Regions from separate parts of the Paenibacillus sp. B1-35 genome, predicted to be linked through region 2. Evidence: predicted binding sites of a transcription regulator. Region 2 holds the regulator's gene; the other holds the start of a gene.

Region 1 (15,816 bases), on a different contig from region 2:
AAACGCTACTGACATACTGTTGTCAGTAGCGTTTGCGTATAGTTGGGATATATTCGTTTGAAGGGAGTTTTACTTATGACCAATATGAACCCACGTCAATCGCTGCTGCGTGTAGAGGAATCCGTAAAGCAGATTGTGCAAGAGCTCGAACGCTACAGCATGGAGCAGATTACACATAAGCCTAGCGAAGAGGAATGGTCGCTTGGGCAAGTATATATGCATTTGATCCGTTCCGCTCTCTACATGCAGCTTCGTCAGATCGAGGTATGCCGTGACATGATTGTAGATGGCGGCAGCCAGCAGGAGAAGTCTGAACAAGGGGAGCTTGTCTTTGCTGCGGGAAGCATTCCTCCCATTCGGATAAAGGTGCCGGCATCGCCGGAATATACGCCGCCACAGCCTGCAAGCAAGGAAGAAATCGTGAAAGGGATGCAGGCCGTATTGCAGCGAATGGAGGAGCTTGCGTCAGCTGTTGCATCGATTCCGGAACAGAACAAGACGATGCATCCGGGATTCGGCTACTTGAGTGCGAAGGAATGGTATATGCTCGTGGATATGCATTTCCGTCATCATATGCTGCAGCGTGAGCGTCTAGCGGAATTTCTTCAGGAGACCGAGTCAGCCATGTAATTGTTTAGGACGCCTAGCGTTCGCTTCGCAGCTGTATTAAATAATCTTGGGTGCGAGATATGGCGAACCGTGATAGGTTGTCATCGTTCAAATCATGTAGGGGAGACGCTGTCGTGCGTCTCTCCTTTTTGCTCCTGTAAGCTTGCACGTTCAATGCAGGATGGGTCATCCACTCGTGTGTTCCCTACCTTGGCACTGACAGGGTAAGCTTCCATCAGCTCCGACGGATATGGAAGGAGTACAGACTGGAGCTTCCCCGTGTCAGTCATGCGGCGATCCAGCCAGAATGACAGCTGCTCCTCAGGCAAAATAACAGGCATTCGATCATGGATTGGCTCCATCAGTTCATTCGGTGTCGTGGTAATGATTGTACATGTACTAACCTTGTCTCCATTGGCATTCACCCACGTGTCATACAAGCCTGCCATATTGAATATGCCGCCGTCTGTCCGTCTAATGCGCATTGGCTGCTTGGTTCCGTCCGGATTGCGCTTCCACTCGTAGAAGCTGTCTGCGGGTATGATGCACCGTTTTCGCTGGAAGGGGAGCCGAAAGGCAGGTTTGTCCCGTAATGTTTCAGCACGCGCATTAATCGTGCGCCCAGCGAATTTCTCATCCTTTGCCCAAGAAGGAATGAGCCCCCACTTGAGCGGTCCAAGCCGAAGCTTCGCACCATCATGAATAAGCGCCGGAACCTGCTGGCTTGGCGCGATATTATAGCGTGGCTCATGAAAGGGCACGAGAGCACCTGGGTCGAGCAAGTAATGTGCCATTAGCTGTTCAATGGTAACGGTTAATGTATATCGGCCACACATATTCCTGTACTCCTTCCTTTTCAGGTCTATCCTATAGTGAGTTTATCATATCACAATCGCCTGCCTTCCGCGTGAAGTGGAGAGGCATACCATTCTATATTGGCCAGCATTCGACGCTGTTAGAATGGAATTTTCAAAATATCCCTGCGGCCTGTCCAATAGTGAAAAAGCATGGTATCACAACAGCGGAGCGGCTGGGCGAGGCGATAGGAAAATGCCTGGATCTCATTGTTGTTCAGCCCCACATGGAGGGGTACATTCGCGTATCGCTGCAAATTACGGAAATATTTCAGCGATATACGGATTTGGTGAGCCGTACAGTATTGTGATGAACAGCATCTGGATGTGACGGGGAGTTCGTAACTCTTCGGTAAACCGCTGAAGCTTGCGCATCTGCAGCGAAACAACACTGTCCGATGACTGATGATAGAGGGAAGTTCTAGGTGTCATATTGGAAGTTACTGTAGATTCTCTCGTTTTCATCAACAAGTTTGACAAAAGGTAACTAGTTACATATAATATATGTAACTAGTTACCTTTATTTTGAAAAATCGGAGGTATTTAATATTGAATGACATAGAGAAAAAGGCTTACATCTTTGGTGGTATTCTTACATTAGCCAACCGATTACAAGCTCTTGGTGACAAATTGGATGAGAATGTAACGCTTAAGCAGTGGTTGTTGATAGCTGTCATTTTAAAGTCGGGACGATCATCTCCGACAATAAGTGAGGTGGCTAAATTGGTTGGGAATTCTAGGCAAAACGTTAAGAAAATGGCCGGTTTACTTGAGAAACAGGGCTTTGTTTCCCTTATAAAAGATGATCAAGACGCTAGAATCTTTAGAATTCACCTTACACCCGAATGTTTCACTTATTTCCAGGCTCGAAGCGAAAAAGAGATGCAGTTTCTGAATGCTCTGTTTGACGAACTTGATGAAAATTTGACCAATGGGTTGTATGAAGGAGTCATTCATTTAGCTAACAATGTAAACAGAATGGAGAATGCTCATGAAGTCGAGGAAAAGGGGTAAAAAAACAATGTGGATAATCGTTTCGATCCTTGGCATTATTATAATCGGTATCATTGTATTTTTTAATGTGCCTTATTCCAAAACCAATACAGAGTTTATTCAATCCGCAACAGAACAAATCAATATTTCTAATGTCATTAATGATATCTTTACATTCGATGATATTAAAGAATTGCCGTATCCGGTAAGGAAATATTTTGAATATAGTGGATACATTGGCATTCCTAAAATGTCTTATATGAAGGTAGCCTTTAAAGAAGTTAATTTTATTATGTCACCCGACAAGCCACCATTAAAAATCGACTACACTCAATATAACTTTGTACGCGAGCCTATAAGATTTGCCTATATTGACACGTCAATGTATGGAATACCATTTCAAGGGTTCGATTCTTATATTGATGGTGAAGGTAGTATGAAAGGAGTTCTAGCTAAAGTCATTACGCTGTTTAATCACAAAGGTAAAGAAATGAATAAAGCTTGTCTAGTAACCTTTCTTTCAGAATCTCTTATCATGCCTAATGCTGCTTTACAGCATTATATGACCTGGGAGACAGTTGATGATACCCATGCAAAAGCGACGATATCGTACAATGATATATCAGCAAGCGGGATATTTACTTTCAGTGAGAAGGGGGAGCTTCTTTCTTTTACAACAGAAGATAGATACGTTATATCTACCGATGGAACAATTCAGCAAGTAAGATGGTCGGCCATATTTAAGGACTACAAGACAATTGGCGGTATCAAACAACCAACCCAACTTCAGGCTGTTTGGAATTACGATCATGGAGATCTTATTTATTTTGACGGTGCTTGTTTTACTGTTGAATATGAATAGAAATAGGTGTTTCTTTATTCATCCTTATATTGATGGGATTTAATGACTTTGACCCGTTACGTCTCCTATCGTTCCGAGACGCTTGTTTTTTTGCAAAGCTGGTAATTAACTCTCCTAATGAGAGGAATGCGGCCTCTTTTGGCATTAGTCCGCAAGCTTGCTAAAGAAGGGCTGGTATAATTGGATACCAAAGGTATTTTTGGTGGAGCATTAACTCGACGTCGGCTACGCTTCACAAAAAAACCGCCCCGCTGAATTTACTGACGATCCCAAATAACATGGCTAAAGCACCCACATATGTGAGTGCTTTTTATTACTCACAGTCATACTAAAAATGAGATATCAGATTAGTTCTTTCGCCTGAAGTTTAGCTAATTGTTCATGAGTTATATAACGTGGAAGATCGTTACTTGGATCGAAATTTTCCTCGTCAATAAACACAACAAAATGATCAGTAACAGGTAAGACTTTATCCCACTTCCTTCTATTTAGTCTATAGGCAACTTCCTGCCATATAGCTAATCCTTCTCCCCACCAATTATGATGTTGCAATGTAGAATAGGTAGGTTCATCAGAAACATTAGAATGTAGCTCCCAATAGTTCATTAACAGAGAAAATTTCCGAATTAGATCCTCATTTTCAAGCCCTTCGTCATAGTCTGAATGGTATCCTATATACCAAAGTGTTTCTAGATCTTCTCCATCAGCTAGTTGTTCTTCACGAATATAGTCCATCCCAGCAATAAACGTTGGATTAACTACAGCTTGAGTTTCTTGATGTAGCCAAATTGCTAAAAAACAAAGCTTACTTTCACCTATACACTTACCTAAACGTTGTAAAGCCGCTTCACATTCACTATATAGTTCTTCAATGACAGTACTACGTAATGAGGTTACTTCCTCTACCGACATTTCCAGGTAAATGATTTCTTCGTCATCTAATTTTGTGATTTTCTTAAGCTCACCTGTCTCTTTATATTCCAAGCTATATGTAGTAATATTTTTAGGTTCATATTTTTCTAATTCAATGGTAGTTAATTGGTTTCCTGAGTAGCGATAGTATTCTTTAAAAGACCATATATGCCATAAGTCAATACCATTTCGTACAACGAATTCCGTGTACTCGATAGGACGTCCTTCTTCAAGTATAATCACCTCAATGGAATTCACCCTACCATCCAAAAATGTTCGGTTTATGATACGATCACCACTCCTTTCAATACACTCTTCCCAATATCCTACTTTCATATAAATCAACTGATTATTGCAATCAAATCCGTAATTAAACCCATCGCTATTACTAGTAGGTATCCCTTTTGGTTCAATGTTACGCTCAAACCAATATGGTGCTAAATGATAATATGAGGAACCTTCATAATACTCCCAACGTGTAACCCGTGATCTTGCCTCTTGCAAATAAGTATCTTTATTCCTTAAAGCGTCATCACAAAGATCGCTAAATACCTGTTTGTTCATATGTGTCTCTCCCAAAAGTTGATAATATTATTAGTCTTTACAAACAGAGTAGCTCCAAGATGTTCGAACCCGCAAATAAAGTGAAGCATTTCTCTTCTTGCTCACCTTTAGACCAATATCCTTAACGTAGTCTTAATGCTTAAGGTTTAGATTGGCGGTATTCTTTTATGAAGTTTGCATCAACTACTTCATTCATTATACGGGACATAATATTACTATGAAATAATTACGCCCACATTGCCATATGCTCCTGCTCTTCCTGTCGCTCTGCTCTTCAATGCTTGCAAACAGCACCTTTACCTTTATCTTGTAAATTGGCTTTGTGTTTTGCCTTGCATTCTGTAGTTGACCATATGCATCGTCATCATCGATTCAAAAGCCACAATGTATTCGATAACTAAGGGTGAGGTTTCATAGATCCAAAAAATTCATTTGTATAGGGAATGTATGTTCGGTATATAATGAGAATATACGTTCTTGTTTTGTGATTGTGCATGTAACATGATTTATAAATATTGGAGGGCTTTATGTGAGTCAAAGAAGGGAAAGGGTAGTATTTTTAGCCGATTGCGAAAGCTTTTATGCAAGTGTAGAAAAAGCAGATCATCCAGAATATAAAAATAAAGCAGTAGCAGTAGCTGGTGACCCTACACGTCGTTCAGGGATTATTCTGGCCGCGTGCCCGATTGCGAAAAGTTTTGGCGTGACGACAGCCGAACGGTTAGGTGAAGCCCTTAAGAAATGCCCGGATCTCGTCATTATGCGTCCTCGTATGCAGCATTACATCGATGTTTCTTTGATGATTACTCAGATTTATGAGGAGTTTACGGATTTAGTTGAAGTGTTTAGTATTGACGAACAATTTTTAGATGTGACGGCGAGCCAATCAATTTTCGGGGATCCGATTACCATTGCAAAGGAAATCCAAAAACGAGTAATGCTCCAGACAGGAGTGCGGATTCGAATAGGAATCAGCACCAATAAAATATTAGCTAAAACTGCAACAGACATCTGGGCAAAAAAAAATAAAAGCGGTATTTTTACCTTGCATCCATCTGATGTTCCCGTCGTGCTTTGGAAAGAACCTGTTCATAAAATGTTCGGTGTTGGATCCCGGATGTGCAGGCATTTTGCGAAATTAGGGATAGTTACGATTGGGGACATTGCGAGAACTCCATTGCCACAGCTTAAGGATAAATTTCGAGCTCGTTTCGGCAAGCAGTCGGATATTCATGCCGAGGTGATGTGGCGAACGGCGAACGGGTTGGATGATAGTCTGGTGACACCAGGGACATTTCAAACTCCTCCAAAATCTATTGGTCATATGATGACTTTGCCCCGAGATTATACGGATTCTGCAGAGATCGATACAATATTGTTGGAGTTGACGGAGGAAGTCTGCCGAGATTGTCGGACGAAAGGGTATATGGGCTGGGTTACAACCGTAAGCTGTATGTGCAGTCCGTACGATGCTCCTACAGGATTCTCACGCCAGATGAAAATGCCAGACCCGACGAATAATACAAATAAAGTATTTGAGATAGTAAAGAGAATTTTTTATCAATATTGGGATCGGATGCCCGTACGTCGTGTGGGTGTTATGTTAAGCACATTGGAAGATGACCAGCATTATCAACTAACGCTTTTTGAAGATCAAGAGAGAGCTAGGGCGCTGGATAAGGTGACTGATACGATTAAGGATCGATATGGAAATGCGGCAATTATCAGAGCTTCTTCCCTTACCCACGCAGGTCAAGCATTAGAGAGATCCCTGAAAATCGGGGGGCATTATAAATGAGTAAAAAACTCGAGAAGAATGGTCTTTGGGAGTCCAGCCGGATGATGTTGCCGCAACATCGGGAAGCTTTGTTGAGTAGGCATCGTGACGCGCCAAGCGGGACATCAAACCAGCCAAAGAGAGAAGATATTGAATTAATGCGCGATTATATTCTACTTTCAGTAATGTATACAATGGTAACTAAAAAAATTCACGAAATGGGGGTATCCTCTGAGACGTTAAAATCCCTTTATACCAAGGCAGCTCAAATCCTCGCGAATAATATTTCTGCCGACCTGTCCAAAAGAAGACAAGAGATGTTGAAAAAAGAAATTCGTATTGTAGATGAAGAGAAGCACGATAGTACAATGATATTACACTATGCTTACCGTAACTCTGAGGATAGTTTTATTATAACAAAAGAGTACATGAGGATGGAAATAAGCAGAAGGTTAGCTCGATACACGGACAGACTTATCACAAAATTAAGTAACTTATCAAGGTCAAAATAGTAAGTCATTAATAAGTCTAAGCCTGCTGTTTGGTAGACAGAATTAAAAAGACATCTGCGCTGCAACCGTTTCCCGGTACTCTATGGGGAACGGTTGTTTAGTTTTTTCTGAAAGCGTTCATGGTTGTAAAACGAAACGTAATCTCGGATAACCTGTAGCAATTCCAATAACGTTTGCGGATTTGTTAGATAGATCTTTTCTGTTTTCAGATACGAAAGGAACGACTCTATACAAGCATTGTCGAAAATAAAAAGAAAATCGGAAACAGAATAAGAAATAAGAAATTGGACGGGGCAATAAGAGAGAAGATATGAAATCCCCCTCGGCAAGCATCAGAGGAGCAGAACGCTCTGGTGCTGGCTAAGGGGTGTTTTTGTAAGAGAGGGATAAGATGATGAAATGAAGCTTATATACCTAACTGTGGGCTTGTAGAAGCACTGTTGTTGCTGCTTATACTTGCTGCCTTTGTGCTCAAATTCGAGGTTTGGGCGGCAGCAATGTGCAAGTAAGCCTGCATCCGTTTCTTTACCTCAGCCCGAATCAAGCCGCGCAGCATGTAGAATGAATGCTGATAGCCTCTACATACATAATGGACACGAATTCCGTGCTCTAGCCGTTCTTCCTCATACACTTTAATGCCGCGGCTGCGAAATTGCTTGCGAAGGTGGAACAAATCGCGAGAAGCGTTGTCTTGCGCTTGTCGCAGAAATTGAGCATAGATGTCGGCCATTTTCAGATTAGAGGCCCCTATGCGTCCAATGTCCCGCTCCAGCACATCCAAAATGAGTGTTTGAATAATATATTGCTTGACAGTAAGGGCATCCTCTCCGCTGTGCGGTGGAGCGCCGTTCGATGCGAATGGTGTACCCATGCACGCTCTTCCTCCTTGTATGCCATACATTTTGTGTACGCCAAATGCATTGACCTCAGCCATAAGAAGCATGGATGTATATAAAAAAAGGGAACCTACGTTCGTATTATATTCATAATACCGAACAAATATTCGTATATCAAGGGGCATACGTAGTCAAAAGTATGGAAAATCGGTACAATAAGGACGACATCCCAACGAATACAGCAGCATTCGCAGACAGAGCGGGAAATAAGATAAGGAGGTAGTCGGGGATGAGAATGACACTGCATCGGGGAGAGGTATTGTTCAGACAAGGAGATCCCGGAACATATTTGTATCGCATCATAAGCGGGCTATGTAAAGTAACACGCCTGCATGAGAATGGCAATATTATTTTATTCAACCTCATATATACGGGCGAAATTGTCCCTCATCATTCGTTGATTTCACCGAAGGAATGCCATGGCACAGCAACCGCGATGGTGAAGACAGAAGTAGAACGAATTCCTGCTGAGGAGTGGTATGAAGGATTACGGCGGCAACCAGACAAGGCGCTGGACATCGCGAGGCTGCTTCAGGATAAGCTGCGCTTCATGCAGCAGCGCATTGATCATTTAACCATTGGAACCCCAAGTGAACGATTGCAGCTGCTGACAGCTTGGTTACGCAGTTATACAGAGCAAATGCCTATTACCGAATTATTGACGCAAGAGGAAATCGGTCAATTTATCGGTGTTAGGCGGGAAACGGTGAATCGGCTTCTGCGTCAAGGTCACGGCGGAGAAGATGGCTGATGAGCGTGGAAGAATAAGAGAATAGGTTCTCTGGCATGAAGCGGGTTGGCATGAGGGACTGCGTATAAATTGCGAATTCGATATGGAGGTTTTGTTTGGAGGTGAAATATCCTTTAATAGGATAATCATTCGTATTTTACATTCATAATGGAGGATAACGTTTTGCTTGAAACGAACCGCTGTATACTTAGCACATTGCACACTGGAGATTATGAAGATGTCAGAAAATTGTATGTCAATGAAGAGGTGCGGAAATATCTTGGAGGGGCATGGAAAGAGGAGGAGGCGATCAAAGGCAGCTTCAACCGAATGCTTGCTCCGCAGGAAGGAACATCGTTCTGGATGATTCGAGAAAAGCAAACGAATGCATGTATCGGGTTAATTTCTCTGGATTTTCATCATGACGGTGAAAGTACGGAGGTTTCTTATGAACTGCTGCCTGAATGGTGGGGCTCTGGATACGCGACAGAAACTGTTACAGCCGTGATTGAGCATGCCTTCCACGTGTTGGGGCTGCCCGAGGTAGTAGCCGAAACACAGGCAGCGAACAAGGCTTCCCGCAGGCTGCTTGAACGAGTCGGCATGAGCTTTCGGAGCACTGTCCAGCGCTTTGGGGAACCGCAAACAATATACGGGATCACAAATCCGATAGGAGCAATCACTGAGAATGCAAGCCGATAGAATCCGAACTTCTTTTTTCTTTGTATAAAAATAAGACTTAGACACATATCCCGCAGCTCCTCAAGCCAAGGTGCACAGAAAATCAAATCTGTCACACCTTGGCTTTAATTATGTACATGGGACATTCCTATTCTTTCATACAAGTAAGAGATCGAGAAATGCGAACATGAAAGCAAGGAGGCGCAAAGAGTGTCATGGAACACGAATTACAGCGAAATTTAGCTTCAAGAGAGTTGCCGCCGGTTGAACAGCAAGCGAGGAACAGTTGTTGTCCAACGGAACAGGCAATCCCGCAAGATCGTGTATACGTCCCGTTCCGAAGTCCATGTGATCCTTGTCCACCACTGCCTTATTCGGTATATGTCGTTCCCATTAACCAATTTATTACGTTTCAGCCGCCCAACCTTCCGCAGTTCCCGCCAGAACAGGCGTTGCGCTGTGGAACCTTATGGCCTGCTCTATACAGTCCATATCATTCCCGCAGAACGCAGCGAGGGGAGGGGGAAGCTTGACGATGAGTGTACATCCCTTTCAAACCGAAGAATACCGCAGAAGCTTGGAGCAGCTGCAAGTAATTGATTTTGTACTGTTGGAATTAAATTTGTACTTGGACACTCATCCAGGAGATTTACAGGCTATTCAGCAATTCAATTATTACGTAACGGAACGGATGAAGGTCGCCCATCATTTTCAGGAGCAATACGGGCCATTAATGAACTATGGACATTCTTATTCTGGTTGTCCGTGGACATGGGCTACAACACCATGGCCTTGGCAAATTTAGCTGTGGGCAAGAGACTGCTGAGAAACTTGGTGAATGGGAGGGGACGCGGAGTTGTGGATCTATGAGAAAAAGCTGCAATATCCAGTGCGCGTTAGCAAGTGTGATCCTCGTATGGGGAAGCTGTTAATGGAGCAGTACGGGGGGGCGGATGGAGAGTTGGCGGCAGCGCTGCGCTATTTAAATCAGCGTTATACGATTCCTGATAAAGTGATCGGGCTGTTGACGGACATCGGCACGGAGGAATTCGCCCATCTCGAAATGATTGCCACAATGGTGCATAAGCTGACGAAGGATGCGACGCCGCAGCAGTTGGAGGAGGCAGGGCTAGGACCTCATTTTGTAGCGCATGAGAAGGCGTTGTTCTATAGCAATGCTGCGGGGGATCCATGGACGGCGACCTACATACAGGCCAAGGGGGATCCGATCGCAGATTTGTACGAAGATATTGCAGCGGAAGAGAAGGCGCGCGCCACATACCAATGGCTGATCGACATGACGGACGATGTTGACTTGCAGGATGGACTGAAGTTTTTGCGCGAGCGTGAAGTCGTGCATTCTTTGCGTTTCAGGGAAGCTGTTGAAATACTAAAGGAAGAGCGGAGTATGAAAAAAGTATTTTGATGACCAGGTCGGAAAAGACGATAACATGCGAAAGGGACACCCTTGCAGAGTGCAAGAAGTGTCCCTTCTGTTATGGAGGCGGTCAAGCCTCCAAGGATCCTGCCGGTCCAAAGTATTCATAGTGGATGTGGTCAGGCGAAGCTCCAAGCTGTTTTATTGCGCGATATACCGCCTTCATGAAAGGCTCAGGGCCGCAGAAGTAAACGTCGGCTTTCTTCCAGACGGAGGACGGTATGATGGAGCTAAGCCACTGCGCATCGACGAAGCCAATGTGATCACAGGACTCTGTGGACTCTGTCCCGCTGCTTTTCTCATAGCATAGGAAGGTGTGAAGATGGCTGTGCTTAGCAGCCAATTCATTCACTTCCTGGCTGAAGGCGTGTGCTGCGTGATTGCGTGAGGCATGAATGTAATAAACATCTCGCTTGGAGTCCTCGGCCGCTAGCGAATGCAGCATGCTTAGAAGCGGTGTTTGCCCGACGCCGCCGCCAATCAGCACCACCGGTGCAGCGCTTGGCTTTAAGGTAAAGTCGCCTGCAGGTGCTGTCGCTTCGATAACATCCCCTTCTTGCACCATATCGTGCATGTAGCAGGAGACAACACCAGCAGGAGAGTTCGCATCGCCGCCTTCGCGCTTCACACTGATGCGGTATACATCGGGATGAGGAGCCTGGGATAGGCTATAATGGCGATAATGCGTATTGACTTGGCCTTCCGGCTGAACCCGAATCGTAATATATTGACCGGGCAGAAAGGAGGCAATCGGCTGATCGTTTTCTGGCTTCAAGTAGAAGGAGGTGATCACGTCGCTTTCTTTTACTTTACGGGCAATGATGAAGCGGCGCACATCTGACCAGCCGCCGTCCTGCTGCTCGGCTTCTTTGTACATATCCGCCTCAACCTGAATGAATACATCAGCAATAACGCCATAGGCTTCTGCCCAAGCTTGAATGATGTCATCGGTAGCGGCGTCGCCGAGTACATCCTTGATTGCGAGCAGCAGATGCTCGCCGACAATCGGATAATGTTCAGGCTTAACATTGAGTGCCCGGTGCTTCTGGGCAATTTGCTGTACGACAGGCAAGATGGTCTCTAATCGATCAATGTTCGCTGCAGCCGCGTAGACCGCGTTTGCAAGGGCCATGGACTGTTTGCCTTGACGCTGATTGGCGTGGTTGAATACATTGAGCAGCTCGGGATGATTGCTGAACATGAGCTGGTAGAATCGTGCTGTAATTTGTGGGCCGTGCTCTGCCAGCACAGGAACTGTAGATTTCACAATTTCAATCGTACGAGGTTGTAACATAAGGGATTCCTCCTTTAGCGTAACGATCATATAAGGATGCGCAGCAGAGAAAGAGCGAGAGTAATCACGTGCGGCATCCGAATGCTTCTGCTGCTATTGTATAGTTGTGATATTAGTCACAATGTGATCCTGCGCACAACAAATATGATAGCTTTATGAACATCAACTGAAGAAAGCAAATGAAAAGCTAACTGTACAACGAAAGATGGATCTGAAATTCAAACATAAATGTAAAAGTGTCCAAATTGTGAGGATTTCAGAGGAAAATAGGGAGGATATCGACTTTATCTGGGGCTGTACCAAGCTTGGAGCGATTCATTGCAGATAAATCCGAACGACAGCGTTATTTATAGAATGAGACGTGTTTAGAGGGCATATACATTGTGGTATAATACAATTACTAAAGGCAATACAAAAGACAAAACAAGAAAGGATCAGGATACCAATGCGTCCCCGAAGGATGAAACCCCAAAGGACAGTCTGGAAACGTTATGATCTTTCTTACATCTAGCTTCTTCTCGTAGATTTGTCAATGGTCGCTAAGACGGAGACTAATACGAGAAGGATGAGTGAATTATGATGGTTCGAAGGATAAGGATCCCTATCCGTCTCCTCTCGGTTAGTCGAAGGGCTACATTACGAAACGAGAGGTTACGAAGATGGGGAACGAACAATTACGTAAGATTTTTTGGATGATGGTAGGATCGATGTTGTTGGCTTTCAGTTATTATCACATTAATTTTCAGAATCATTTGGCTGAAGGCGGATTTGTTGGTTTAGCGCTGATTGGTAAGTACACGTTTAATTGGTCGCCGGCGCTGACCGTGTTGTGCATGGATGTTCCCGTATTTATCGCTGCTTGGTTTTTCAAAGGGCGGACATTCATTATGAATACGGCAATTGCAACAGGAGTGTTCTCGTTAACGTACGAGATGTGCGAGCGCTTTTCGCCATGGAATATGAATCTTGGCGGCAATATGGTGCTTGCGGCTGTTCTATCAGGATTGTTGACAGGGCTTGGAGCCGGCCTCGTGCTGCGCCATGGAGGCGCATCAGGCGGTGATGACATTCTGGCATTATTTTTAAGCCGTATTACGAAATTAAGCATAGGTACAGTATTTATTATATTTGATATAGTGGTATTGCTGCTGTCCTTGTTTTTCCTGCCGCTTGTCGACACGCTGTACACGATACTGGCGGTCAGCATAGCAGGTAAGATCATTACATGGACGGTACAGGTTGGCACGATACGCGATCGTTCCATTCCAGTACGGCCTGCAGTTCAGCATCAACACGGATAATTGAAGATACGACAATAAGAAGAACCGTTCAATTGCTTCTCGATAGGAAGCAATTGAACGGTTCTTTGTCATTTGCAGAGTATGCTTCTTGTTATGGCTGACCAAGCAACAGGACGCCAAAGAGGATATAATTCCATAGCTCCGGGTACTGTTCCCCGTCTAGAGGCACTTCGATCGCGCAAACGTGTTCCAGCGGCCAATGACATTCAACGATGCCATAGTTAGGGGTATGATTCACAAGAAGAATATGAAATTGATGTTTCACAATTGCCCGTAGCTCGGTCTGGAGTTCAAGAGCTTCCTCGTATGTTCCACCTATGCGTAGAAAGAAGATGCGCTGACTGGTCTCCATTTTTTCGAAAAAGCGTTTGATGCGTCGGTCAAGCGTCTCCTTAAAAGCAGGGTAGCTTGGCCAATTATCGATTTGGTTGCTCGCAACGGGGAAATCGTGAGCCGACATAATGTCGTACTCGTTGTCTCGGATAAGCCAGTTGAGTCCGCCTGCGTGAGTGCCTACGACGGACATGTTGGAAAGTTCCATGAATCCGGCGCCTCGGTTGCGAATCAACTTGTTGACGCTAGACAACGAAGGAGATACCATCCAATCCATGATTCCGCTATAATGCCTTAGCTGATAAGTAGCAAGTTTAAAGGTAGAATAGCAGGAGTTTCCAAGACTGAATGCAGCATCGTAAGTAACTCGAATGTGTGAAAGTTCCATTTTCTCCCTCTCCCTTTTTTTAAAAAGTGAACTTATAATATCGTATGCTTGTTCGACGAAGAGAACTGGTTTAAAAACACCTGAAATATATGCATTTTTTATCATAAAAAAGAAAAATAAAAGAAATGCAGAATGCATGTTCGCTCGTTCTCAATCATATTCTTGTTCCAAGGACAAGTGAGAGGAGGAAGAGCGATATGGAATCTCTAATGAAAGCGATGCTCGACAAGCTGCCGCCATGGTCGTACCAGCTGTTTGCCGTCGTCATTGCGGCAGGGTTGGTATTCTACTTTATCAAGACATTGTATATTAACAAAAAATTTACCGAAGTCGTGCATGAGGTGCTTCACCGGGAAGATCGCCTGCAGAGGCTGCAGGAAAAGGTGGATAGCCTGCAGCAAACGGGAAGTCATACCGAGCATGCATCTCAGCAAATGTTATCAGCGCTGCGCAATATGAAGCCTTTTGCGGACGCGTTGAACGGGCTGCGCGGAATGGGGGATCCGTACGCTGTTCTGCACGAATCGAACTTCCTGCTGCAGCGGATGCTGGATATGCTGGCCGTGGATATGAAATGCGCCCCAGGCGGGCATCACCGCTGCGGCATTTGGAAGTATGAGGAGCCGATACTAACGCTACAGCTTGCCTCGGTAGGCTTCCCGAACCATTATGTTGGGCAGCGCTATCTTCATATCGATCGTTCGGTAGCAGGTCGTTCCTTCCGGAAGCAGGTAACGATTCAGTGCGCCGATGTGCTGAAGGACGAGGATTGGGAACGCAATCAAGAATCGAAGAGCCCCTACCGCTCGCTGATTTGCATTTCACTTGGCTCTTACGGTGTATTAACGATGGATGGCTTAGAGCCATTTAATGAATCGAGCGCTGTGATTGGGGAGTTGTATGCAGCGATTATGACCGGAATTCTTGCAGAGCAGCGTGCAGTGTTAGAGCTGGGTGAACCGGTTCAGCTCGCGGCAGATGAGGCAGGAGTATAAGGCACACTAGAGCTAAAGACTAAGGAGTTGCTCCCCTTGTCGGGATGAGGCAACTACAGGCCTATGGTATAATTGGAGAAATAGTAAAAAGCAAGTCGGATACACGCTTCAAGTCAGTCAGAAAGGGGATATGCGCATGAAAAAATGGATGTGGATCACCATAACCGTACTCGTACTTGTTTTCGGAACCGCTGCATTTTCGATCGGCTTCGTGAATTCCACGATGGTGAATCCGGGCAGGGCAGCTGTAGTAGAACGGGAATATGAAGGCAGCGTCAAGCAGTTGGAGGCAGAGCGGATCGTTATTCAGACAGGTGATGGCATGGAGGAGGCCTTCCGATTGACAGGCTCTACCGATCTTCAAGGCGAGGAATTTCGAAATGTGAAGACGGGAGTAACTGTGCGCGTCGGAGTAAATGCAGACCGGAACATTGTATGGCTGCGAATCGTGCGGTAAGGCGGAATCAGGAAAACGGAAAAAATAACGCGCGAAAAAGGAAGCGTTCGTACAGGACTTCCTAAGACCGAAATTCCCAATGGGACGCATTGGGACGCCAGAGGATGCAACTCGTTTAGTGTACCTGGCGAGTGAAGAAGCGGAATGGATTACAGGACAAATTATTCACTCAGATGGCGGTTTCCGCAATTAGTGAAGTGAATAAAAATGGGAAAAAGTG
Region 2 (15,816 bases):
CTAGAGATCGCCCATCTGTTTGAAAATGAAGATTTAAATGAGGAACTTCATAAGCTAATCGGTTATTTTTTACACGATGGAGTCTGCTAGCAGCTCTTATATGCCAAATACGTCAAGGAGCGCCATTTTTGAAAAAGTCGAGACATTTATATTATCGTCCAGAAGTTTACAAAAATGAATAGGACCAGTAGTAAAAAAATATTTGCGCAAAAAATCAAACCAAGTTTTGAAGATGGTAATCCCTTGTCCGCCCGCTATAATGGCCACGATCCAATTTACATATGCGGTTATTTTTTAAGATGTGATCTACGCTATTTTTGAAACGAGAGATTTTCTTTTTTTGTTTTACAAGCTTTAAAGTAAATTAACAATACCATACGTAGATATCCTAATTTATAATAGTCTTATATAACTATAAAGGGTGGTGTGTTAGTGAGTCAGTCTTTTACTTACCTATTGTTTAGTACTCTTGATGCTGCAGTTGTTAATGCCTTAATCCTAAAGATATATAAGCAGCCTTTATTAAGGTACAAATATAAATTGCTCATTTTATCCGTGGCATTAGCAATATGCTCATTCCTACTAAGGACGCAGATCAATTTGCCTACATGGGATTTGCCCTTGCAATATATCATACTTGTATTTTTTTACTATTCTGTGTTAGAATACAGACTTCATTATGCAGCGTTTATTATTGGATCAGGTTTGTCTGCCTATATATCCATTCAAATGATCGTTTACTATAGTTTAGCTGCTCTAGGAGTAGCTGACCAATCCGTTATATTTGCTAATACAGGTTATCCTGTTAACTCAATTCAGTTATGTTCCTTCATTATATGTGCAGCAATAGCAGTGCTCCTCAGAGCAACAGGCATGGGATTTTCATTTATTATCGTTCCACCGCATGATACATTTCGAATCAAGTATTCAGAATATAGTAATCGCATTGTAATCATCTCAGGCGTTGTATCCGCAATAACTATATTTTTGACATTAGTCATTATTATGTCTCAAAATTACATACTTCTCATGATGCTTTCATTAGCAAGCTTCGGAATTGCTTACTTTTTATCTGATCAGGGGGATGATGAAAGTGTTAGAGAGTCTTTCGAGGAATATTGCAAGAACCTTGAAGAAAAACAATCCTGACAGTGAAGTAGATATAGAAGTGCTTGAATACGGTATTGCGATGACTATAAATCAATACGGAGTAATTTTAATTACAATTACAATAGGTGCCATTTTTGGACAGCTTATGGAGTCAGTTTTAGCTTTCGTGGGATTAGCGACTATCCGAAGCTTTTCAGGTGGCATTCATTTTTCATCATTAACTGTGTGTATGATCATGACTTCACTATTCTGTGTGATCGTACCTGTAATACCGTTATCTAAAACGGCTGTAGTTATAGTAACGATGATATCTATGTTGATATTTCTTTTGCGTGCTCCAAATTGGTTTGAAGAGATTGCTGTGCATAAAAATGGTACAATATATAAATGCTTGGCAGTATTCATTGTTAGCATCAATTTAGTAGTACAGTCGACCATCTTAGCAATTGTTTTCTTTGTACAAGCTCTAACCATTTTACCGAAAGGAGGTGTTAAGGATGAGAAAAAAGATTGAAATGTTTCTAATGAATCGAATGGAGACAAGAGCTGAAAAGCAATCAATGAAACCAAAAATCGTTTTCGGTGCTAAGAAGCTCCCGGAAGCATTAAAAAAAGATGTAAAGTAAGAAGGCCGACTACATATGTTGATGGAACTCGGACATTTAAATCGCAGTTTTGATATAACTGCCACGGTTTAAAATCCTGCCATCAGTATTGAAAATTATTTTTCCTTAAATGCCGCTCCTTTAGAGAAGCTGCGTCAGTATCTTATTTGATAGGAAGAGGTTACCAACCAGCTATTGTTCATCAGATAGTGGAATCTTGGTGGCATAGATGATGTTTCTTGTAGCACCCTAACCGGTGCTTTTTCTTATGTCTAAAATAGATCAAGTCGTGAACATTAAAAAATTCGCACCTTGACAAGCCTTTGGTGGAGATATTTTTACAAGCTAGGTAACTAAGGTTGATACAGCTACTGGATAGATTAGTATAGGATTCGTTGAGCCAGCACTTATATAAAAATATGAGGTTACTGCAAGAACTAAGAGTGTAGAGGAATAAATAGGAAGAAAATACAAAATTCTATATACACTATAAGTAATGTGATGGTATTATCTAGGAGAGAGTTGGGAAAACAACTCTACTACATAAAAAGGTGGAAAAGGACTATGAGGATTAAGAAAATGGTTTCTGTTCTTTTTGCATCCATGTTGTTACTGACAATGACACAACCGGCAATCGCTGCAGATGTATCAACTAATGTTGTCGGAATTGGAGATACGAGAGATAATGCATTAACGTTAATTTCTAATCAACCTTATGATCTTTTCATTGCAAATGCATCAGATGTTGATTGGTATAAGTGGACAAATAATAGTGGCAAAGATCGCTGGATCCTCTTGGATTTAAGATCAAATGGTGGACAAACTTCGCTTGATTTAGCTGCTCAAATAAAGTACACCGAAACGAGAGAATCCACATTGCTGTATGCAGAACCAACAAAACCAGGTTCTGAGTTTCCTGCAATCATAAGGAATTTATATGTTCCTCAAGGTGCAACTTTATATGTCAGAGCAAGTGCTAACAAGTTTGTTACTCAGGAACAATATAGATTAAACTTCATTATGTACGATGTTTAGAATTCGAAAATTTTATGTCGGGGGAACGGGATATTATGAAGCATAAAAGATTTGTAACATCAATTCTTGCATTTGTATTTATGTTGGTATTTGCAACAAGCGTATTTGCAGCTAAGGGCATAGGGGATACTCAAGAATCTGCAATCACTATCTTCCCCAAGAACGCTGTAAATTTATACATCGAGGGTAACACTGACAAGGACTGGTTTATATGGACTAATAACACGGGTAAAATGCAGAGATTTGTTGCATGGATTCAGCCAAAGGATGATTGGAATAATTTTAGATTAGCTTTAAAAATTCAGTATATCGATAATACAAGCACGGGATTAATGTATGCAAATTATAACATTGGACCACATCAATTTATTGAAAACATATACATTCCTAATGGAGCAAAGTTATATTTACTTGTAGAGAAAGTAAATCATTCACTGACTCAATATTCGCTTAATTTCGATGTAAATGATATATAACATGAATTAAGCCGCTGATAATCAGCGGCTTTTGTTTCTAGCATATCATTGTGATGCGACTCTAAGATATGAGTTTGTTGGAATTATGTTTTATTGGAAAATAGAACATTTCTCTTATATTGAACATTTTGCAATTGATTCTAACATGCGTGGGAATGATCTAGGATCTCGCTGCTTATAAGAATTTTTGGAAGAACAAAGCCTTTTGATTTTGAAAATTGATCCAACGATAGATTCAATTTCAATCCGATATAAAAACTTTTACATGATACTAGGTTTTCTACAATAGAACAGTAGTTGACACGTTATAATAATGCATCAAAGAATGTACTTCCAAATGCATTGTTACCAGAAAGTAAAGAACAAGCTGTTCTCATTCTGATTTTACGACTTCATGTCGCGGATATAACTATTTTTCTTGAAATGTCCTCCTTTTACATGCTTCAGATGGGCAACGATCATGAAAGACACGATGACTAGCAAGAACCAGGAGCTGAATTTCCCCCACTTCACAAGATTCCAACCGTTAACTTGATGAGGATAATACCATGCACCCAAAAATGTCCCGATGTTTTCTGCAACCCATATAAAAAATCCGATTAGAGCAAACGACAGCACAAGTGGCATACGACGTGTCACGCCCAATACCGTATACTCGACGTACGTTCTAAAAAAGATGACGAATAGCAAGAGCATTAATACCCAACGTAAATCATAAATAAAGTGATGGGTCATGAAATTAAAATATATGGCCAACCCTAGCGGTATCGTATACCAAGGTGTGGGATATCGATATACCTTGACCTGTAGTCGTCGCCATGCTTGACATAAGTAACTCGCCACACTCCCGTACATAAATCCGCTGTATAAAGGTACACCGAATATTTTTGTCCAGCCTTCTTGAGGGTAAGCCCAAGAACCCATATGGACTTTGTATATTTCGAGCATAAGTCCAATCAAATGAAAGACGCAAATTACCTTTAATTCGTCGAACGTTTCGATCCCAAGTCGAATCATAATAATCTGTGCAATTATGCAAACAAACAACAAGAAATCATAGCGATGCATGAAAGGGATGTCAACGGTTTTCGTAAGTGCCAGCATTGCAAAAATAAAAGCGGGGAATAAGCAAGACAGCGCTTGCTGCCAGCCAAAATAAATGAATGACCTAAGTTTAAAAAATTTTCCCATTCGATTCTCCTACATTGATTATCGTATTAATCGGTTGATGAACAAGCACCATGTAATTCGTTAGGTACAATCATAATTAGGAATATACTATTAGTCAATAAATAATTATTGAAAAACAATAAAATAATAATATGCCGACTCAAATGAATTAATGATTTCTATAGATATTGTAACGAAGGGAAGAGGGCGAAAAGTAAGTTAATCTTCAATCCGGTATAACGATTGTACTGAGCTTATTTTTGAAAATATTGTCTTGAGGGGGATAGTGGAGATGGAAGCAAAATAAAATGCCTCGTTTAACCAGCTAATGAAGTGGAAACGAGGCATTTCTGTTTGTATTAATGAAAATCACGGAACAAACCAATAACTTTGCCTAGAATAGTTACGTGTTGTAAGCGAATCGGCTCATAAGTTGGATTTTCAGGCTGCAAGCGGATATGATCCTTTTCTCGATAGAATGTCTTAACCGTCGCTTCATCATCTTCGGTCATCGCAACGACGATATCTCCGTTGTTCGCTGTCTGCTGTTGACGTACGATGACATAGTCGCCATTATGTATACCGGCCTCAATCATACTATTCCCCATGACCGATAGCATGAATACATTTTCATCGTCTCCAACCATGTGCAAAGGCAGTGGGAAGTAATCTTCGATGTTCTCTGTTGCGGTAATCGGTTCACCCGCAGTTACTTTACCAACTACCGGCACACGCGCAAAGGAGCGAGAAAAGTCTGCCGTGCGGTCGGACTGATCGCTAAGCAGTTCAATTGCCCGAGGCTTCGTAGGGTCACGACGAATAAAGCCCTTCTTCTCGAGACGATCAAGATGACCATGTACGGTAGAACTGGATGCTAGACCAACGGCTTCTCCTATTTCACGAACAGAAGGTGGGTAGCCCTTAGCTCGGACTTCATCACGTATAAAATCAAGGATAGCTTGTTGACGACTTGATATTTTAGACAAGGGTATCAACTCCAATGAATACTCTTTTGACAAAATTATACCACAGAACCTCCGTTCGTACAAACATAAGTTCTAAAGATTTTGAATAAAAAATAGAATATAGGCGTAATCGGATAAGAAGGAAATAAAGTATCTTTAATCATTTTTGATCATGCTGTTTTCAATGAAATGCATACAATCCCAAAAGAGTAACGAACAATAAAAGGGGAACGAGCGTTCTAAATATATGTTGACTCAAACGTGTGTTCGTGTTAAATTTGAAATATTAAATAATAGAACAAGTGTTTGGGAGTGATCATTTATGATGTATACAACGTATCGTTCCATTTATAAGGTGTCGACAACAGCTTCGCAATCTGAGCAAAAGAAGCGTTTGTTTCCTTTGCGTGTGCGTTTTATGATCAGTTTAATCGTATTGTTGTTCATTACTTGTGGAAGCATTGTACAAGCACTTGGAAATGATGATGACCGTGAGGATGTTGTGAGTGGAACTGTTGTTGAACGAGTTCTTGTTCAGCCTGGAGATACGTTGTGGGAGATTGCATCAACATATAAGCCTGAGCATACGGATATTCGTGAATTTATATATGAAATTGCACAATTGAATCAGTTAACAGGTGAATTTTTGCAGGCAGGAGAAGTATTGTTGGTACCGATTCCTTGATAACAAAACAATTTTCGGAAAATTGGCTCAGATGAAACAAATATCTATACATATAAACAGTTTACGAAGGGGCTCATGGAGCCTCTTTTTTATCTATATAATGGCTTTGGAGAAGCTTGCTTGACAAGCTGGTACCTCCATGTCAAAGTAGAACATATGCTTACACACATGGAGGTACATGATGAATATTGACAAGCTTATTGCACGAATTAATGAACTGGCCCGCAAACATAAGACAGTAGGGCTGAGCGAAGCGGAAATGGAAGAGCGCGCAAAGCTGCGTGAGGAATATTTGGTACTTTTCCGTAAGCAGGTGCGTAATCAATTAGACAATATTCGCTATGTAGAGGACGAAGAAGGAACAGATAATTCCGGTACGAACGGTCTCGTTCATTAATGACTCTTCATTAATAACGATGGATTATCATTACTCGTTTACAATACAGGGGGTAGCGAATTCATGTCTCGCAGTTGGGAACGCAAAGTCCGCCAAAATAGTGCAAAATTGAACAAGCAGCGAATGAAGCAAGGCAAGCCGTCGCTGTCTGCAGGCAAGCCTGCGTATGAAGAATTTAAAGGACGCAGCTTCATCATGCCGCTCGCATTGATTGCTTTCGCCATTATGTATGCACTACTAGGCGGGATTATCACGAACAATCAATATCCAACTCTTTATTGGGTTACGATCGTATGTTATGTCGGATTGGGAATAATTTTATTCTTAAGAAGACCGTTTCTGCGTGTCGGAGCTGACGAGGTATCAACGATTCGTTGGAATCGTCTTCGTACCTTGTCTTCCAAAGATATGAAGAAGATTGCAATTCAGCCTGGATATGTGGTGATTGAACATACGGGGAAAGGTGCGAATTGGATATTCTCTCGAATGCTGAACAGATACGATACCAATGCAATGGGCGAACGACTGCGCGTCTTTGCTAATCAGCATAAGATTGAGTTCGAAGACACTTCGAAGAAAGAAGCGTCGAAATAAGTTTGCACATGTATATAATGAGAAGCTAATCTAGTCGCTGTGATGGGAGAGAGAAACATGTCTATACGTGCTGTGCTGTTCGATTTGGATGACACTCTATTATGGGATGAACGCTCTGTTGAAGAGGCCTTTGCTGCTGCTTGTGAATATGCATATGAGCGAACAGGTATTGAACCAGAGGAATTGGAGTCTTGTGTTCGTCAAGCTGCCCGCGAATTATACGCTTCTTACGAAACGTATCCTTTCACGCAGAATATCGGGATTAATCCATTTGAAGCCCTATGGGGAAAGTTTGCAGAAGGGGATCATCCTGAATTTCGATTATTAGAGCAGCTTGCACCTGCGTATCGTCGAGCAGCATGGACACAGGGACTTCAGGCAGCCGGTCGAGTTGATGAAGAACTAGGTGCAGAGTTGGCAGAACGATTTATGAGTGAACGTCGGGCCCGTTCTTATGTATATGATGAGACTTACGAGGTGCTCCGCCAATTAATAGCACAGTATCCGTTGTTGTTGCTCACGAACGGCTCACCTGACCTGCAGCAGGAAAAGTTGAATGGTGAGCGGGAACTCTTATCTTATTTTGATCATATCGTAATCTCTGGGCATCATCCGAAAGGGAAACCGGATCCAGAATTGTTCAAGCATGCGATGTCCTTGCTCGGTATAGAACCGCATGAAGGAATTATGATAGGAGACAAATTAACGACTGATATTCAAGGTGCCCAAAATGTTGGTATGCATCATGCCTGGTTGAATCGTAAAGGTCTTGAATTGTCAGGCGATGTTCATCCAGAATATACGATTACGAGCCTAACTGAAATTGAGCAAATTATTGAAGCGATCAACTCGAAGGAATCGTAAATCGTTGTAGATACAACTTCATAATCAATTGCATCGAGCAAGACTAACAAGAGCAAGCCTGTGGGAACACAGGCTTTTTCTAATGCGTTGTATGTATTTATGTGCGGTGAAAAAAGAAAATATTGAAATAAAGAATGAGGAAAAGTGTGATAAATGTCATTGGATCGTCACAGAATTACCTAAATTATAGCTCGATAGAGTCATGAGGAATTGGAGAATGCTGTATATAATGATACGATAATCCTAGCATAAATGTTGAGGAGTGAGCTTGTATGTTCAGCAACAAAAATAAATTAATTGTGCTCATAATGGCAATCGGGGCAATGCTGCTAACTGGTTGTGGAAATAGCTCGGGAAGTAGCTCATCATCAGCCGGTCATGAAGGACATGCTGGTCATGGCTCTGGTGCAATGCAAGAAGGAAATCATGAGATGCCTGCAATGATTAAGGTTGAATTACAGGTGCCGAAAGAAGTAAAGAGCAACGAAGCTGCTACAATCTCAGCTCGGGTAACGCAAGATGATAAGGCGGTAGATGACGCTGACAAAGTCGAGTTTGAATTGTGGATGGATGGAGAAGAGCATGAGATGATCGAGGGTAAGCCTGTAAAAGATGGAACTTATCAGTTCGAGAAGACATTCAAGAAAGCGGGTACCTATACCGTCATCTCTCATGTAACTGCTCGTGATATGCACTCGATGCCGAAGAAGCAGTTTACTGTAAAGTAAGGAATTTCGATAAGAAAATAAAATGATTCCTCTATAAGAAGGGGCAGCTTCATAAGATCCGAGTAAAGACAGGAACTTATGAGACTGCCCTGTTTGCATATAATGAAAGGCATTGTGAATAGACGTGAAAATCAGTTCATTTCTATAGGATTTACCTTGTAAAGGAGTTAGGCTTTTTGAAAGGTGGGATCCGTATACGGGTGCGCAATCCATCCTTCAGTCTCGATAAAGAGGCGTACCGCTACAATTTGACGATTGTCCATCAACGTGAAGTAATGTGGTTTCTCCTCTGGAACAGAGATCACATCCCCAGCTTCCAGTTCTACATCCATATAACCGACATCGTCGCTACCTTTAATAATAAATATACCATTGCCGGCAGTAATGGCTCTTACTTCATCTTCTGTGTGGGTGTGAACCTGCTCAAATTTCTTCAGCAGCTCTTCAATATTAGGAGTTGCATCGGATAAAGAAATCAAATCCCACGTTCGATAGCCTCGTCTTTCAGCCAGATCGCGGATTTCTTCTTCATACGTATCTAAAATGGCCTGCTTCTCCTTATCGGATAGCACGAACTTGTCGCGAAGAGATGGATCAAGTTTGTTCGGGTTCCAATGCTCATACAGCACACCCTGCGAAGATAGAAAAGAACGAACATTTTCTTCCCCTATAATGATTTTGTTCGTGTTTCGAATTCGTACTTGTGCCAATTTCTAATCCCCCGTTTCCCAATGCGATTTATTCATTTAATTATAGTACAGAGGAAAAGTTTGGGCAAGAAACATTTTGAAGCGAGTCGTGTATGAGTCTTTTCTAATCGGATCACATCTGCTAAACTAGGGTTTAACGTTTAAGGTAGAGGGTGGGCAGAGCGATGAAAACAAGAACGATACAGGAACAATTACATGAACGCATTCTCATTTTAGACGGTGCTATGGGCACGATGATCCAACAAGCTGACTTGAAGCCTCAAGACTTTGGAGGCGAACAATTGGATGGATGCAATGAGATGTTAGTCCTGACACGTCCAGATGTCATTTCCAGAATACACGAACAATATCTAGAAGCGGGCGCAGACATATTGGAGACAAATACGTTCGGGGCTACCCGTATCGTGCTTGCCGATTATGATATTGCTGATCGTGCACGTGAGTTGAACGTTGCCGCGGCGAAGCTGGCTGTTGAGGCAGCTGCAAAATATAGCACACCGGAATGGCCAAGATTCGTTGCTGGTGCAATGGGGCCGACGACAAAAACCTTATCTGTTACCGGTGGAGTCACATTTGATGAGTTGATTGACAGCTATTATGAACAAGCAGTTGCACTTATAGAAGCAGGTGTTCATATGCTTCTTTTAGAGACTTCTCAGGATACGTTGAACGTCAAAGCTGGCTCGATTGCGATACAGAGAGCCTTTGAATCTACAGGTATCACACTTCCGCTTATGATTTCGGGGACGATTGAACCGATGGGAACAACCCTTGCCGGTCAAAATATCGAATCGTTTTACATATCCCTAGAACATTTGAAGCCGATTTCCGTCGGATTGAACTGTGCGACAGGGCCTGAATTCATGCGTGATCACTTGCGTACCCTTGCGTCTATCGCTAATTCTGCGATCAGCTGTTACCCGAATGCGGGGCTTCCAGATGAGAATGGTCATTATCATGAATCGCCAGAATCGCTTGCTCGTAAAATCGCAACCTTTGCAGAGCAGGGCTGGTTGAATATTGCAGGCGGCTGCTGTGGAACAACACCTGAACATATTCGGGTTCTTCGAGAAACTTTGCTCGAGTATGCCCCAAGAACAACGTTTGGTGAACATCCTCCAGCTGTATCCGGTATTGAGACCGTATATGTAGAAGATGAAAGTCGTCCTTACATGGTTGGAGAACGTACCAATGTGCTTGGCTCTCGCAAGTTTAAGCGTTTAATTGCCGAAGGAAAGTTTGAAGAAGCGGCGGAGATTGCGCGTTCCCAGGTGAAAAATGGGGCACATGTCATTGACGTGTGCGTGCAGGATCCGGATCGCGATGAAGCGCACGATATTGAACAATTTCTGCAGGAAGTAGTGAAGAAGGTTAAGGCTCCGCTCGTCATCGATACGACAGATGCCAAGGTATTGGAATTGGCTTTGAAGTATTCCCAAGGGAAAGCGATTATTAACTCAGTTAACTTAGAGGACGGTCTGGAGAAATTTGACCATGTCGTGCCGCTTGTCCATCGTTATGGTGCAACCCTGGTTGTCGGCACGATCGATGAGCGCGGTCAAGCCATTACACGTGAAGGTAAATTGGAGGTGGCGAAGCGTTCCTTCGACATCCTCGTGAATAATTACGGCATTCTACCAGAAAACATTATATTTGACCCGCTCGTGTTCCCAGTTGGAACGGGGGATGAACAATACATTGGTTCGGCGAAAGAGACAATTGAAGGGATACGTCTGATTAAAGAGGCGATTCCAAAGGTACAAACGATTCTCGGGATAAGCAATATCTCGTTCGGTCTGCCTGAAGCGGGACGTGAAGTGCTTAACTCTGTATTTCTATATGAATGTACCCGCGCAGGGCTGGATTATGCGATCGTCAATACGGAGAAGGTGGAACGTTATGCATCCATCCCCGAGCACGAACGCAAACTTGCGGAAGATTTATTGTATGACACCAGCGATGAGACGCTGGCAGCATTTGTTGCCGCTTTCCGTAACCGCAAAGTAGAGAAAAAAGAAAAAACCAGCAACCTTCCACTTGATGAGCGTTTGGCATCCTATGTGGTAGAAGGTACGAAGGAAGGGCTTATTCCTGACTTGACAGCAGCGCTGCAAAAATACACTCCACTCGAAGTCATTAACGGTCCGTTAATGAAAGGGATGGAGGAAGTTGGAAGGCTGTTCAACAATAATGAACTTATCGTTGCTGAGGTGCTCCAAAGCGCAGAAGTCATGAAGGCTTCGGTCAGTTTCTTGGAGCCGCATATGGAGAAGAATGAATCTGCTGTGAAAGGGAAAATTCTACTCGCTACGGTGAAGGGCGATGTGCATGACATCGGCAAAAATCTAGTGGAAATCATCCTATCGAATAATGGATATGAAATTGTCAACTTAGGCATTAAGGTTCCACCTGATCAGTTGATCGAGGCCTATCGCAAGGAAAAGCCAGACGCAATTGGACTGTCAGGCTTGCTTGTCAAGTCAGCTCAGCAAATGGTCATAACCGCACAAGACTTGCGTACTGCTGGCATCGATGTGCCAATTCTTGTTGGTGGGGCAGCATTAACGAGAAAGTTCACGAAAAATCGAATTAGTCCGGAATATGATGGATTAGTTCTCTATGCAAAGGACGCAATGGACGGTCTTGATCTGGCCAATAAAATTATGGATTCATCGGAACGTAAGCTGCTGGTTGAGGAACTCCGCGCTCATAAGGAACGGTTGGCTCGTGAATCGGAACAGCAGTCGAACCTACCTGAGCTAACACGGGCGGTTCGTTCCAGCATTACGGAAGCCGAAGTGTACATTCCGCCTGATTTAGAGCGACATGTATTGCGCGATATTCCAATTCCACAGGTGCTTCCTTATTTGAATTTCCAGATGCTGTTGGGACATCATTTGGGATTAAAGGGCTCGGTTGAACAGTTGTTGAACAATCGTGACCCGAAGGCATTAGATTTGAAAGAGACCGTTGACCGAATTCTGGCAGAGGAAGCTCAAGCAGGTGTGCTAAAGGCGAATGCTATGTATCGCTTCTTCCCAGCCCAATCGGAAGGGGACACCATTCACATTTATAATCCTGACAATGTAGAGGAGGTGCTCCATACCTTTGCATTCCCACGGCAGCAGGTTGAGCCTTACCTGTGTCTTTCAGATTTTCTGCGAACAAAAGAGAGCGGCGTAATGGACTATGTAGGCTTCTTGGTGGTTACTGCTGGTGATGATGTTCGCGGCAAAGCGGATAAGTGGAAGGAGAAGGGAGAATACCTGAGGTCACATGCGCTGCAATCTGTTGCATTGGAGCTGGCAGAAGGGCTTGCAGAACGGATTCATCATATGATGCGTGAAGTATGGGGCTATCCTGATCCGGAACAGATGACAATGAAGGAGCGATTTGGAGCTAGATATCAAGGGATACGAGTTTCATTCGGATATCCAGCTTGTCCAAATCTCGAGGATCAAGGGCCATTATTCAAGTTAATGCAGCCGGAAGACATCGGCATTCATTTAACGGACGGGTTTATGATGGAGCCAGAGGCATCCGTGTCGGCAATGGTCTTTGCTCATCCGCAAGCACAATACTTTAACGTAGATAAGGCCTAATCTTTACATCATAAAAAAATTACTAGATGTCTGTGCAGCAGTGTGTCACACTTATGTATGGACAATAATATAAGCTCCGTATTGCTGTCAGGCAGTACGGAGCTTATTATATCTTGGTGGAGTGAGACATACTATGTGTGTAAAACATTTTAAAATATTAATGATTAAATAGATTAAATAGATTAAATAAAAGATGATATTGTTTTCGTATTTAATTACAGAAGCAAAGGAGTATGAGTATGGATATTTACTTCTTAGGAACAGGCGCTGGCATGCCGACGACTCGCCGCAATGTAAGCGGGATTGCGCTCCGATTGTATGAAGAACGCGGTTCCTTCTGGATGTTTGACTGCGGAGAGGGCACCCAGCACCAGGTGCTGCAGTCGCCATTGAAGCTAGGCAAGTGCGAGTTTATTTTTATCACTCATTTGCACGGCGATCACTTGTTTGGATTACCGGGGCTATTGTCCAGTCGCGCTTACCAAGGCGGGGTGTCTCCTTTGACCGTATTTGGTCCTGCAGGGTTACATCGATTTATACATACTGTTTTTGAATTAAGTGAGACGCACTTGCCTTATGAGCTTCATATCCAAGAGATAGAGTCTGGCGTGATTTGGGAGGATGAGCAATTTATAATTACGACACTGCCTCTTGATCACCGTGTTCCATCCTTTGGGTATCGAATTCAAGAAAAGGAAAAGCCAGGGCGTCTAGATTTAAAGCTGTTAAAGGAAAAGGAGCTGCCGCCGGGACCTTTATACGGTCAGTTGAAACGAGGGCAGGATGTCATACTTTCGAATGGGGAACGAATTCAAGCATCCTCTGTCATCGGGAAACCGATACCTGGAAAGTCTGTGGCCATACTCGGCGATACTCGTCCTTGCGAAAATGCGGTCACGCTCGCGAAAGACGTTGATATACTCGTGCACGAAGCAACCTTTATGGAAGATAAACGCGAAAATGCAAATGAATTTGGCCACAGCACGGCTCGGCAAGCAGCGCAAACCGCAGTGTCCGGAGGAGCCAAGAAGCTTGCTCTGACTCATTTTAGTTCACGATACAATGATGAACGGATGGAGGAACTTTTACAGGAAGCACGTGACGTATTTGAAAATACGGTTCTTGCCGATGAGCATGCGATCGTTACAACATCTTAATATCACATCAATGCTGCGTTAACGCTTACTCGATACGCTATCCATAACCGAGTTGTTGTAAGGGCAATTGCCTAGGCAATTGCACGAGAGCAACAGAGATGTTAAAGGAGGGGTTATGGATGGATACTGCGAGTCATTTGCTGCTTGGCGCTTCTTTGGCAGGGGCTGCTTGTGTACATCCTCAGGTTGCGGAGCGTCCTAGTTTGTTCTTCGCGGTTCTGACGGCTACACTCATTTCTTCACATGCGCCCGATTTCGATGCCATAACACGATTTCGCAGCTATACAGCCTATTTGCGTCACCATCGAGGCATTACGCATGCTGTCCCAGCATGGTTTGTATGGCCAATAGCCATTGCTCTGCCGGTTTCAATGTTGTTTGCAGTGTGGGGAGATTGGCCGATCGTTATGCTGTATTCATGGCTTGCAGTTATGATCCATGTTGGGCTTGACTGGTTGAATGCATATGGTGTTCAAGCAGCCAAACCTTTCTCATCCAAATGGCATCATGCAGATGTATTATGCTTATTCGATCCATTTCTATTTGCCATTCATCTCGTCGGGATTATAAGTTGGTTCTGGATGACACGGGCGGATGCAGCATGGTTATTCCTATTGGGATATTTGGTGTCCGTATTATATATCATATGGCGATGGAGGGTGCATCAGCGATTGCAGAGCCGACTGAAGGAGCAGTTTTCAAGTGGAATTCATCATCAGCTTATTCCTGAGGTCACTTGGCTGAGCTGGCAATATGTTGTGGAGTATGAGCAACATTATGAAACAGGTTGGATTCGGCATCGCAGCCCATTGCGGGTTTTATCAGACGTGTCCTTTGATAAGCACTGCCTGTACACTAAAAACTTCATTGATGATCATGTGTTGGAGCATGCAAGAACAACCGATGGAGTACGGGCATTCCTTGGATTTGCTGAGCATGTCATTGTAAGCTCACAGCGTTGGCGTAACGGGTATAAGATTATATGGCATGATGTTCGATTTTGGCATCGAAAAGGTCTTCCATTCGGCGTTGAGGTAGAGTTGGATGAGCAGCTTCGCGTTGTCAATACGAAAGTAGGCTGGAGTAAGAGGGAGTGGGAGCCTCCTTATGTATAAACAGGATTGTATTGCGCAATATTCGCACAAGAAAGGTAAATCAGAAACGTGAATCCCCGTGTCATATGTGCGTGAATACCTGTCCCTAATCAAGCGGAGCGATCCGTTTTTTTTCTTTTGCATCAAGATATCGTTGGGGTCTATGATGTTGTGAAATGCCCCCTGAAAGAGGCAAGTCCTCATTATAGTTTCCCGGGAAAGCGCAGAACCTGACAAATAGTTTATCAGGGGACAGGTATACATCAAGGACTGTCCGCAATCGACAGCTTCTACCATCATTCTGCGTCGAATCAGCGCATTATAGTGCCGTGTTTCCACTCTTGCCAGCCATGAAATGGTTCTTTACAATGTAGAAATAAGTTTCTCATTTCCCAACGCACTTTTTTAAGTATGAAGCACCTAATTCGTTGCTCAAATCAAGGAAGGTGGATTCATTATGAACACTCTTGGATTTACGATCGTAGGCTTCGGCAATATTGCCAAAACACATATGACTGCACTGCGAACGCTGCCGATCATTAAGCAGCTTCCTGTAACACCTGTATTGAATACACTCGTTACCCGTCGTCCTGAACAAACATTAGAGCAGGCACGGCAAATTGG

Evidence for each region. Region 2 encodes LexA, which represses DNA repair genes until DNA is damaged. Its sites were predicted from a motif close to CGAACATATGTTCG; they were not measured.
Region 1: a site for LexA is predicted at 5,235-5,248, ahead of ACQ5BJ_RS09780 (DNA polymerase IV). Genes of this name have one in related genera too.

Annotation. Positions count from the first base shown of each region.
Region 1 covers NZ_JBCHVJ010000002.1:496,756-512,571, forward strand. Annotated here, with positions in the region: gene ACQ5BJ_RS09750 (DinB family protein) at 76-630, shown strand; gene ACQ5BJ_RS09755 (SOS response-associated peptidase) at 723-1,445, opposite strand; partial or broken gene ACQ5BJ_RS09760 (hypothetical protein) at 1,427-1,805, shown strand; gene ACQ5BJ_RS09765 (MarR family winged helix-turn-helix transcriptional regulator) at 2,013-2,477, shown strand; gene ACQ5BJ_RS09770 (DUF6544 family protein) at 2,485-3,318, shown strand; gene ACQ5BJ_RS09775 (hypothetical protein) at 3,661-4,794, opposite strand; gene ACQ5BJ_RS09780 (DNA polymerase IV) at 5,324-6,592, shown strand; gene ACQ5BJ_RS09785 (hypothetical protein) at 6,589-7,083, shown strand; gene ACQ5BJ_RS09790 (IS3 family transposase) at 7,164-7,412, opposite strand; gene ACQ5BJ_RS09795 (hypothetical protein) at 7,490-7,954, opposite strand; gene ACQ5BJ_RS09800 (Crp/Fnr family transcriptional regulator) at 8,209-8,730, shown strand; gene ACQ5BJ_RS09805 (GNAT family N-acetyltransferase) at 8,893-9,411, shown strand; gene ACQ5BJ_RS09810 (spore coat associated protein CotJA) at 9,606-9,923, shown strand; gene ACQ5BJ_RS09815 (spore coat protein CotJB) at 9,926-10,195, shown strand; gene ACQ5BJ_RS09820 (manganese catalase family protein) at 10,247-10,816, shown strand; gene hmpA (NO-inducible flavohemoprotein) at 10,899-12,122, opposite strand; gene ACQ5BJ_RS09830 (YitT family protein) at 12,782-13,423, shown strand; gene ACQ5BJ_RS09835 (DUF1796 family putative cysteine peptidase) at 13,515-14,144, opposite strand; gene ACQ5BJ_RS09840 (GAF domain-containing protein) at 14,342-15,139, shown strand; gene ACQ5BJ_RS09845 (hypothetical protein) at 15,276-15,596, shown strand; partial or broken gene ACQ5BJ_RS09850 (SDR family oxidoreductase) at 15,646-15,789, shown strand.
Region 2 covers NZ_JBCHVJ010000001.1:1,109,930-1,125,745, reverse strand. Annotated here, with positions in the region: gene ACQ5BJ_RS04675 (hypothetical protein) at 433-1,149, shown strand; gene ACQ5BJ_RS04670 (accessory gene regulator B family protein) at 1,130-1,624, shown strand; gene ACQ5BJ_RS04665 (hypothetical protein) at 1,608-1,736, shown strand; gene ACQ5BJ_RS04660 (hypothetical protein) at 2,280-2,750, shown strand; gene ACQ5BJ_RS04655 (hypothetical protein) at 2,786-3,226, shown strand; gene ACQ5BJ_RS04650 (DUF817 domain-containing protein) at 3,611-4,417, opposite strand; gene lexA (transcriptional repressor LexA) at 4,756-5,382, opposite strand; gene ACQ5BJ_RS04640 (LysM peptidoglycan-binding domain-containing protein) at 5,684-6,046, shown strand; gene ACQ5BJ_RS04635 (DUF896 domain-containing protein) at 6,228-6,443, shown strand; gene ACQ5BJ_RS04630 (hypothetical protein) at 6,507-7,037, shown strand; gene ACQ5BJ_RS04625 (HAD family hydrolase) at 7,095-7,901, shown strand; gene ACQ5BJ_RS04620 (FixH family protein) at 8,174-8,629, shown strand; gene ACQ5BJ_RS04615 (1,2-dihydroxy-3-keto-5-methylthiopentene dioxygenase) at 8,797-9,339, opposite strand; gene metH (methionine synthase) at 9,504-12,941, shown strand; gene rnz (ribonuclease Z) at 13,181-14,098, shown strand; gene ACQ5BJ_RS04600 (metal-dependent hydrolase) at 14,218-15,213, shown strand; gene ACQ5BJ_RS04595 (Gfo/Idh/MocA family protein) at 15,650-15,816, shown strand, end outside.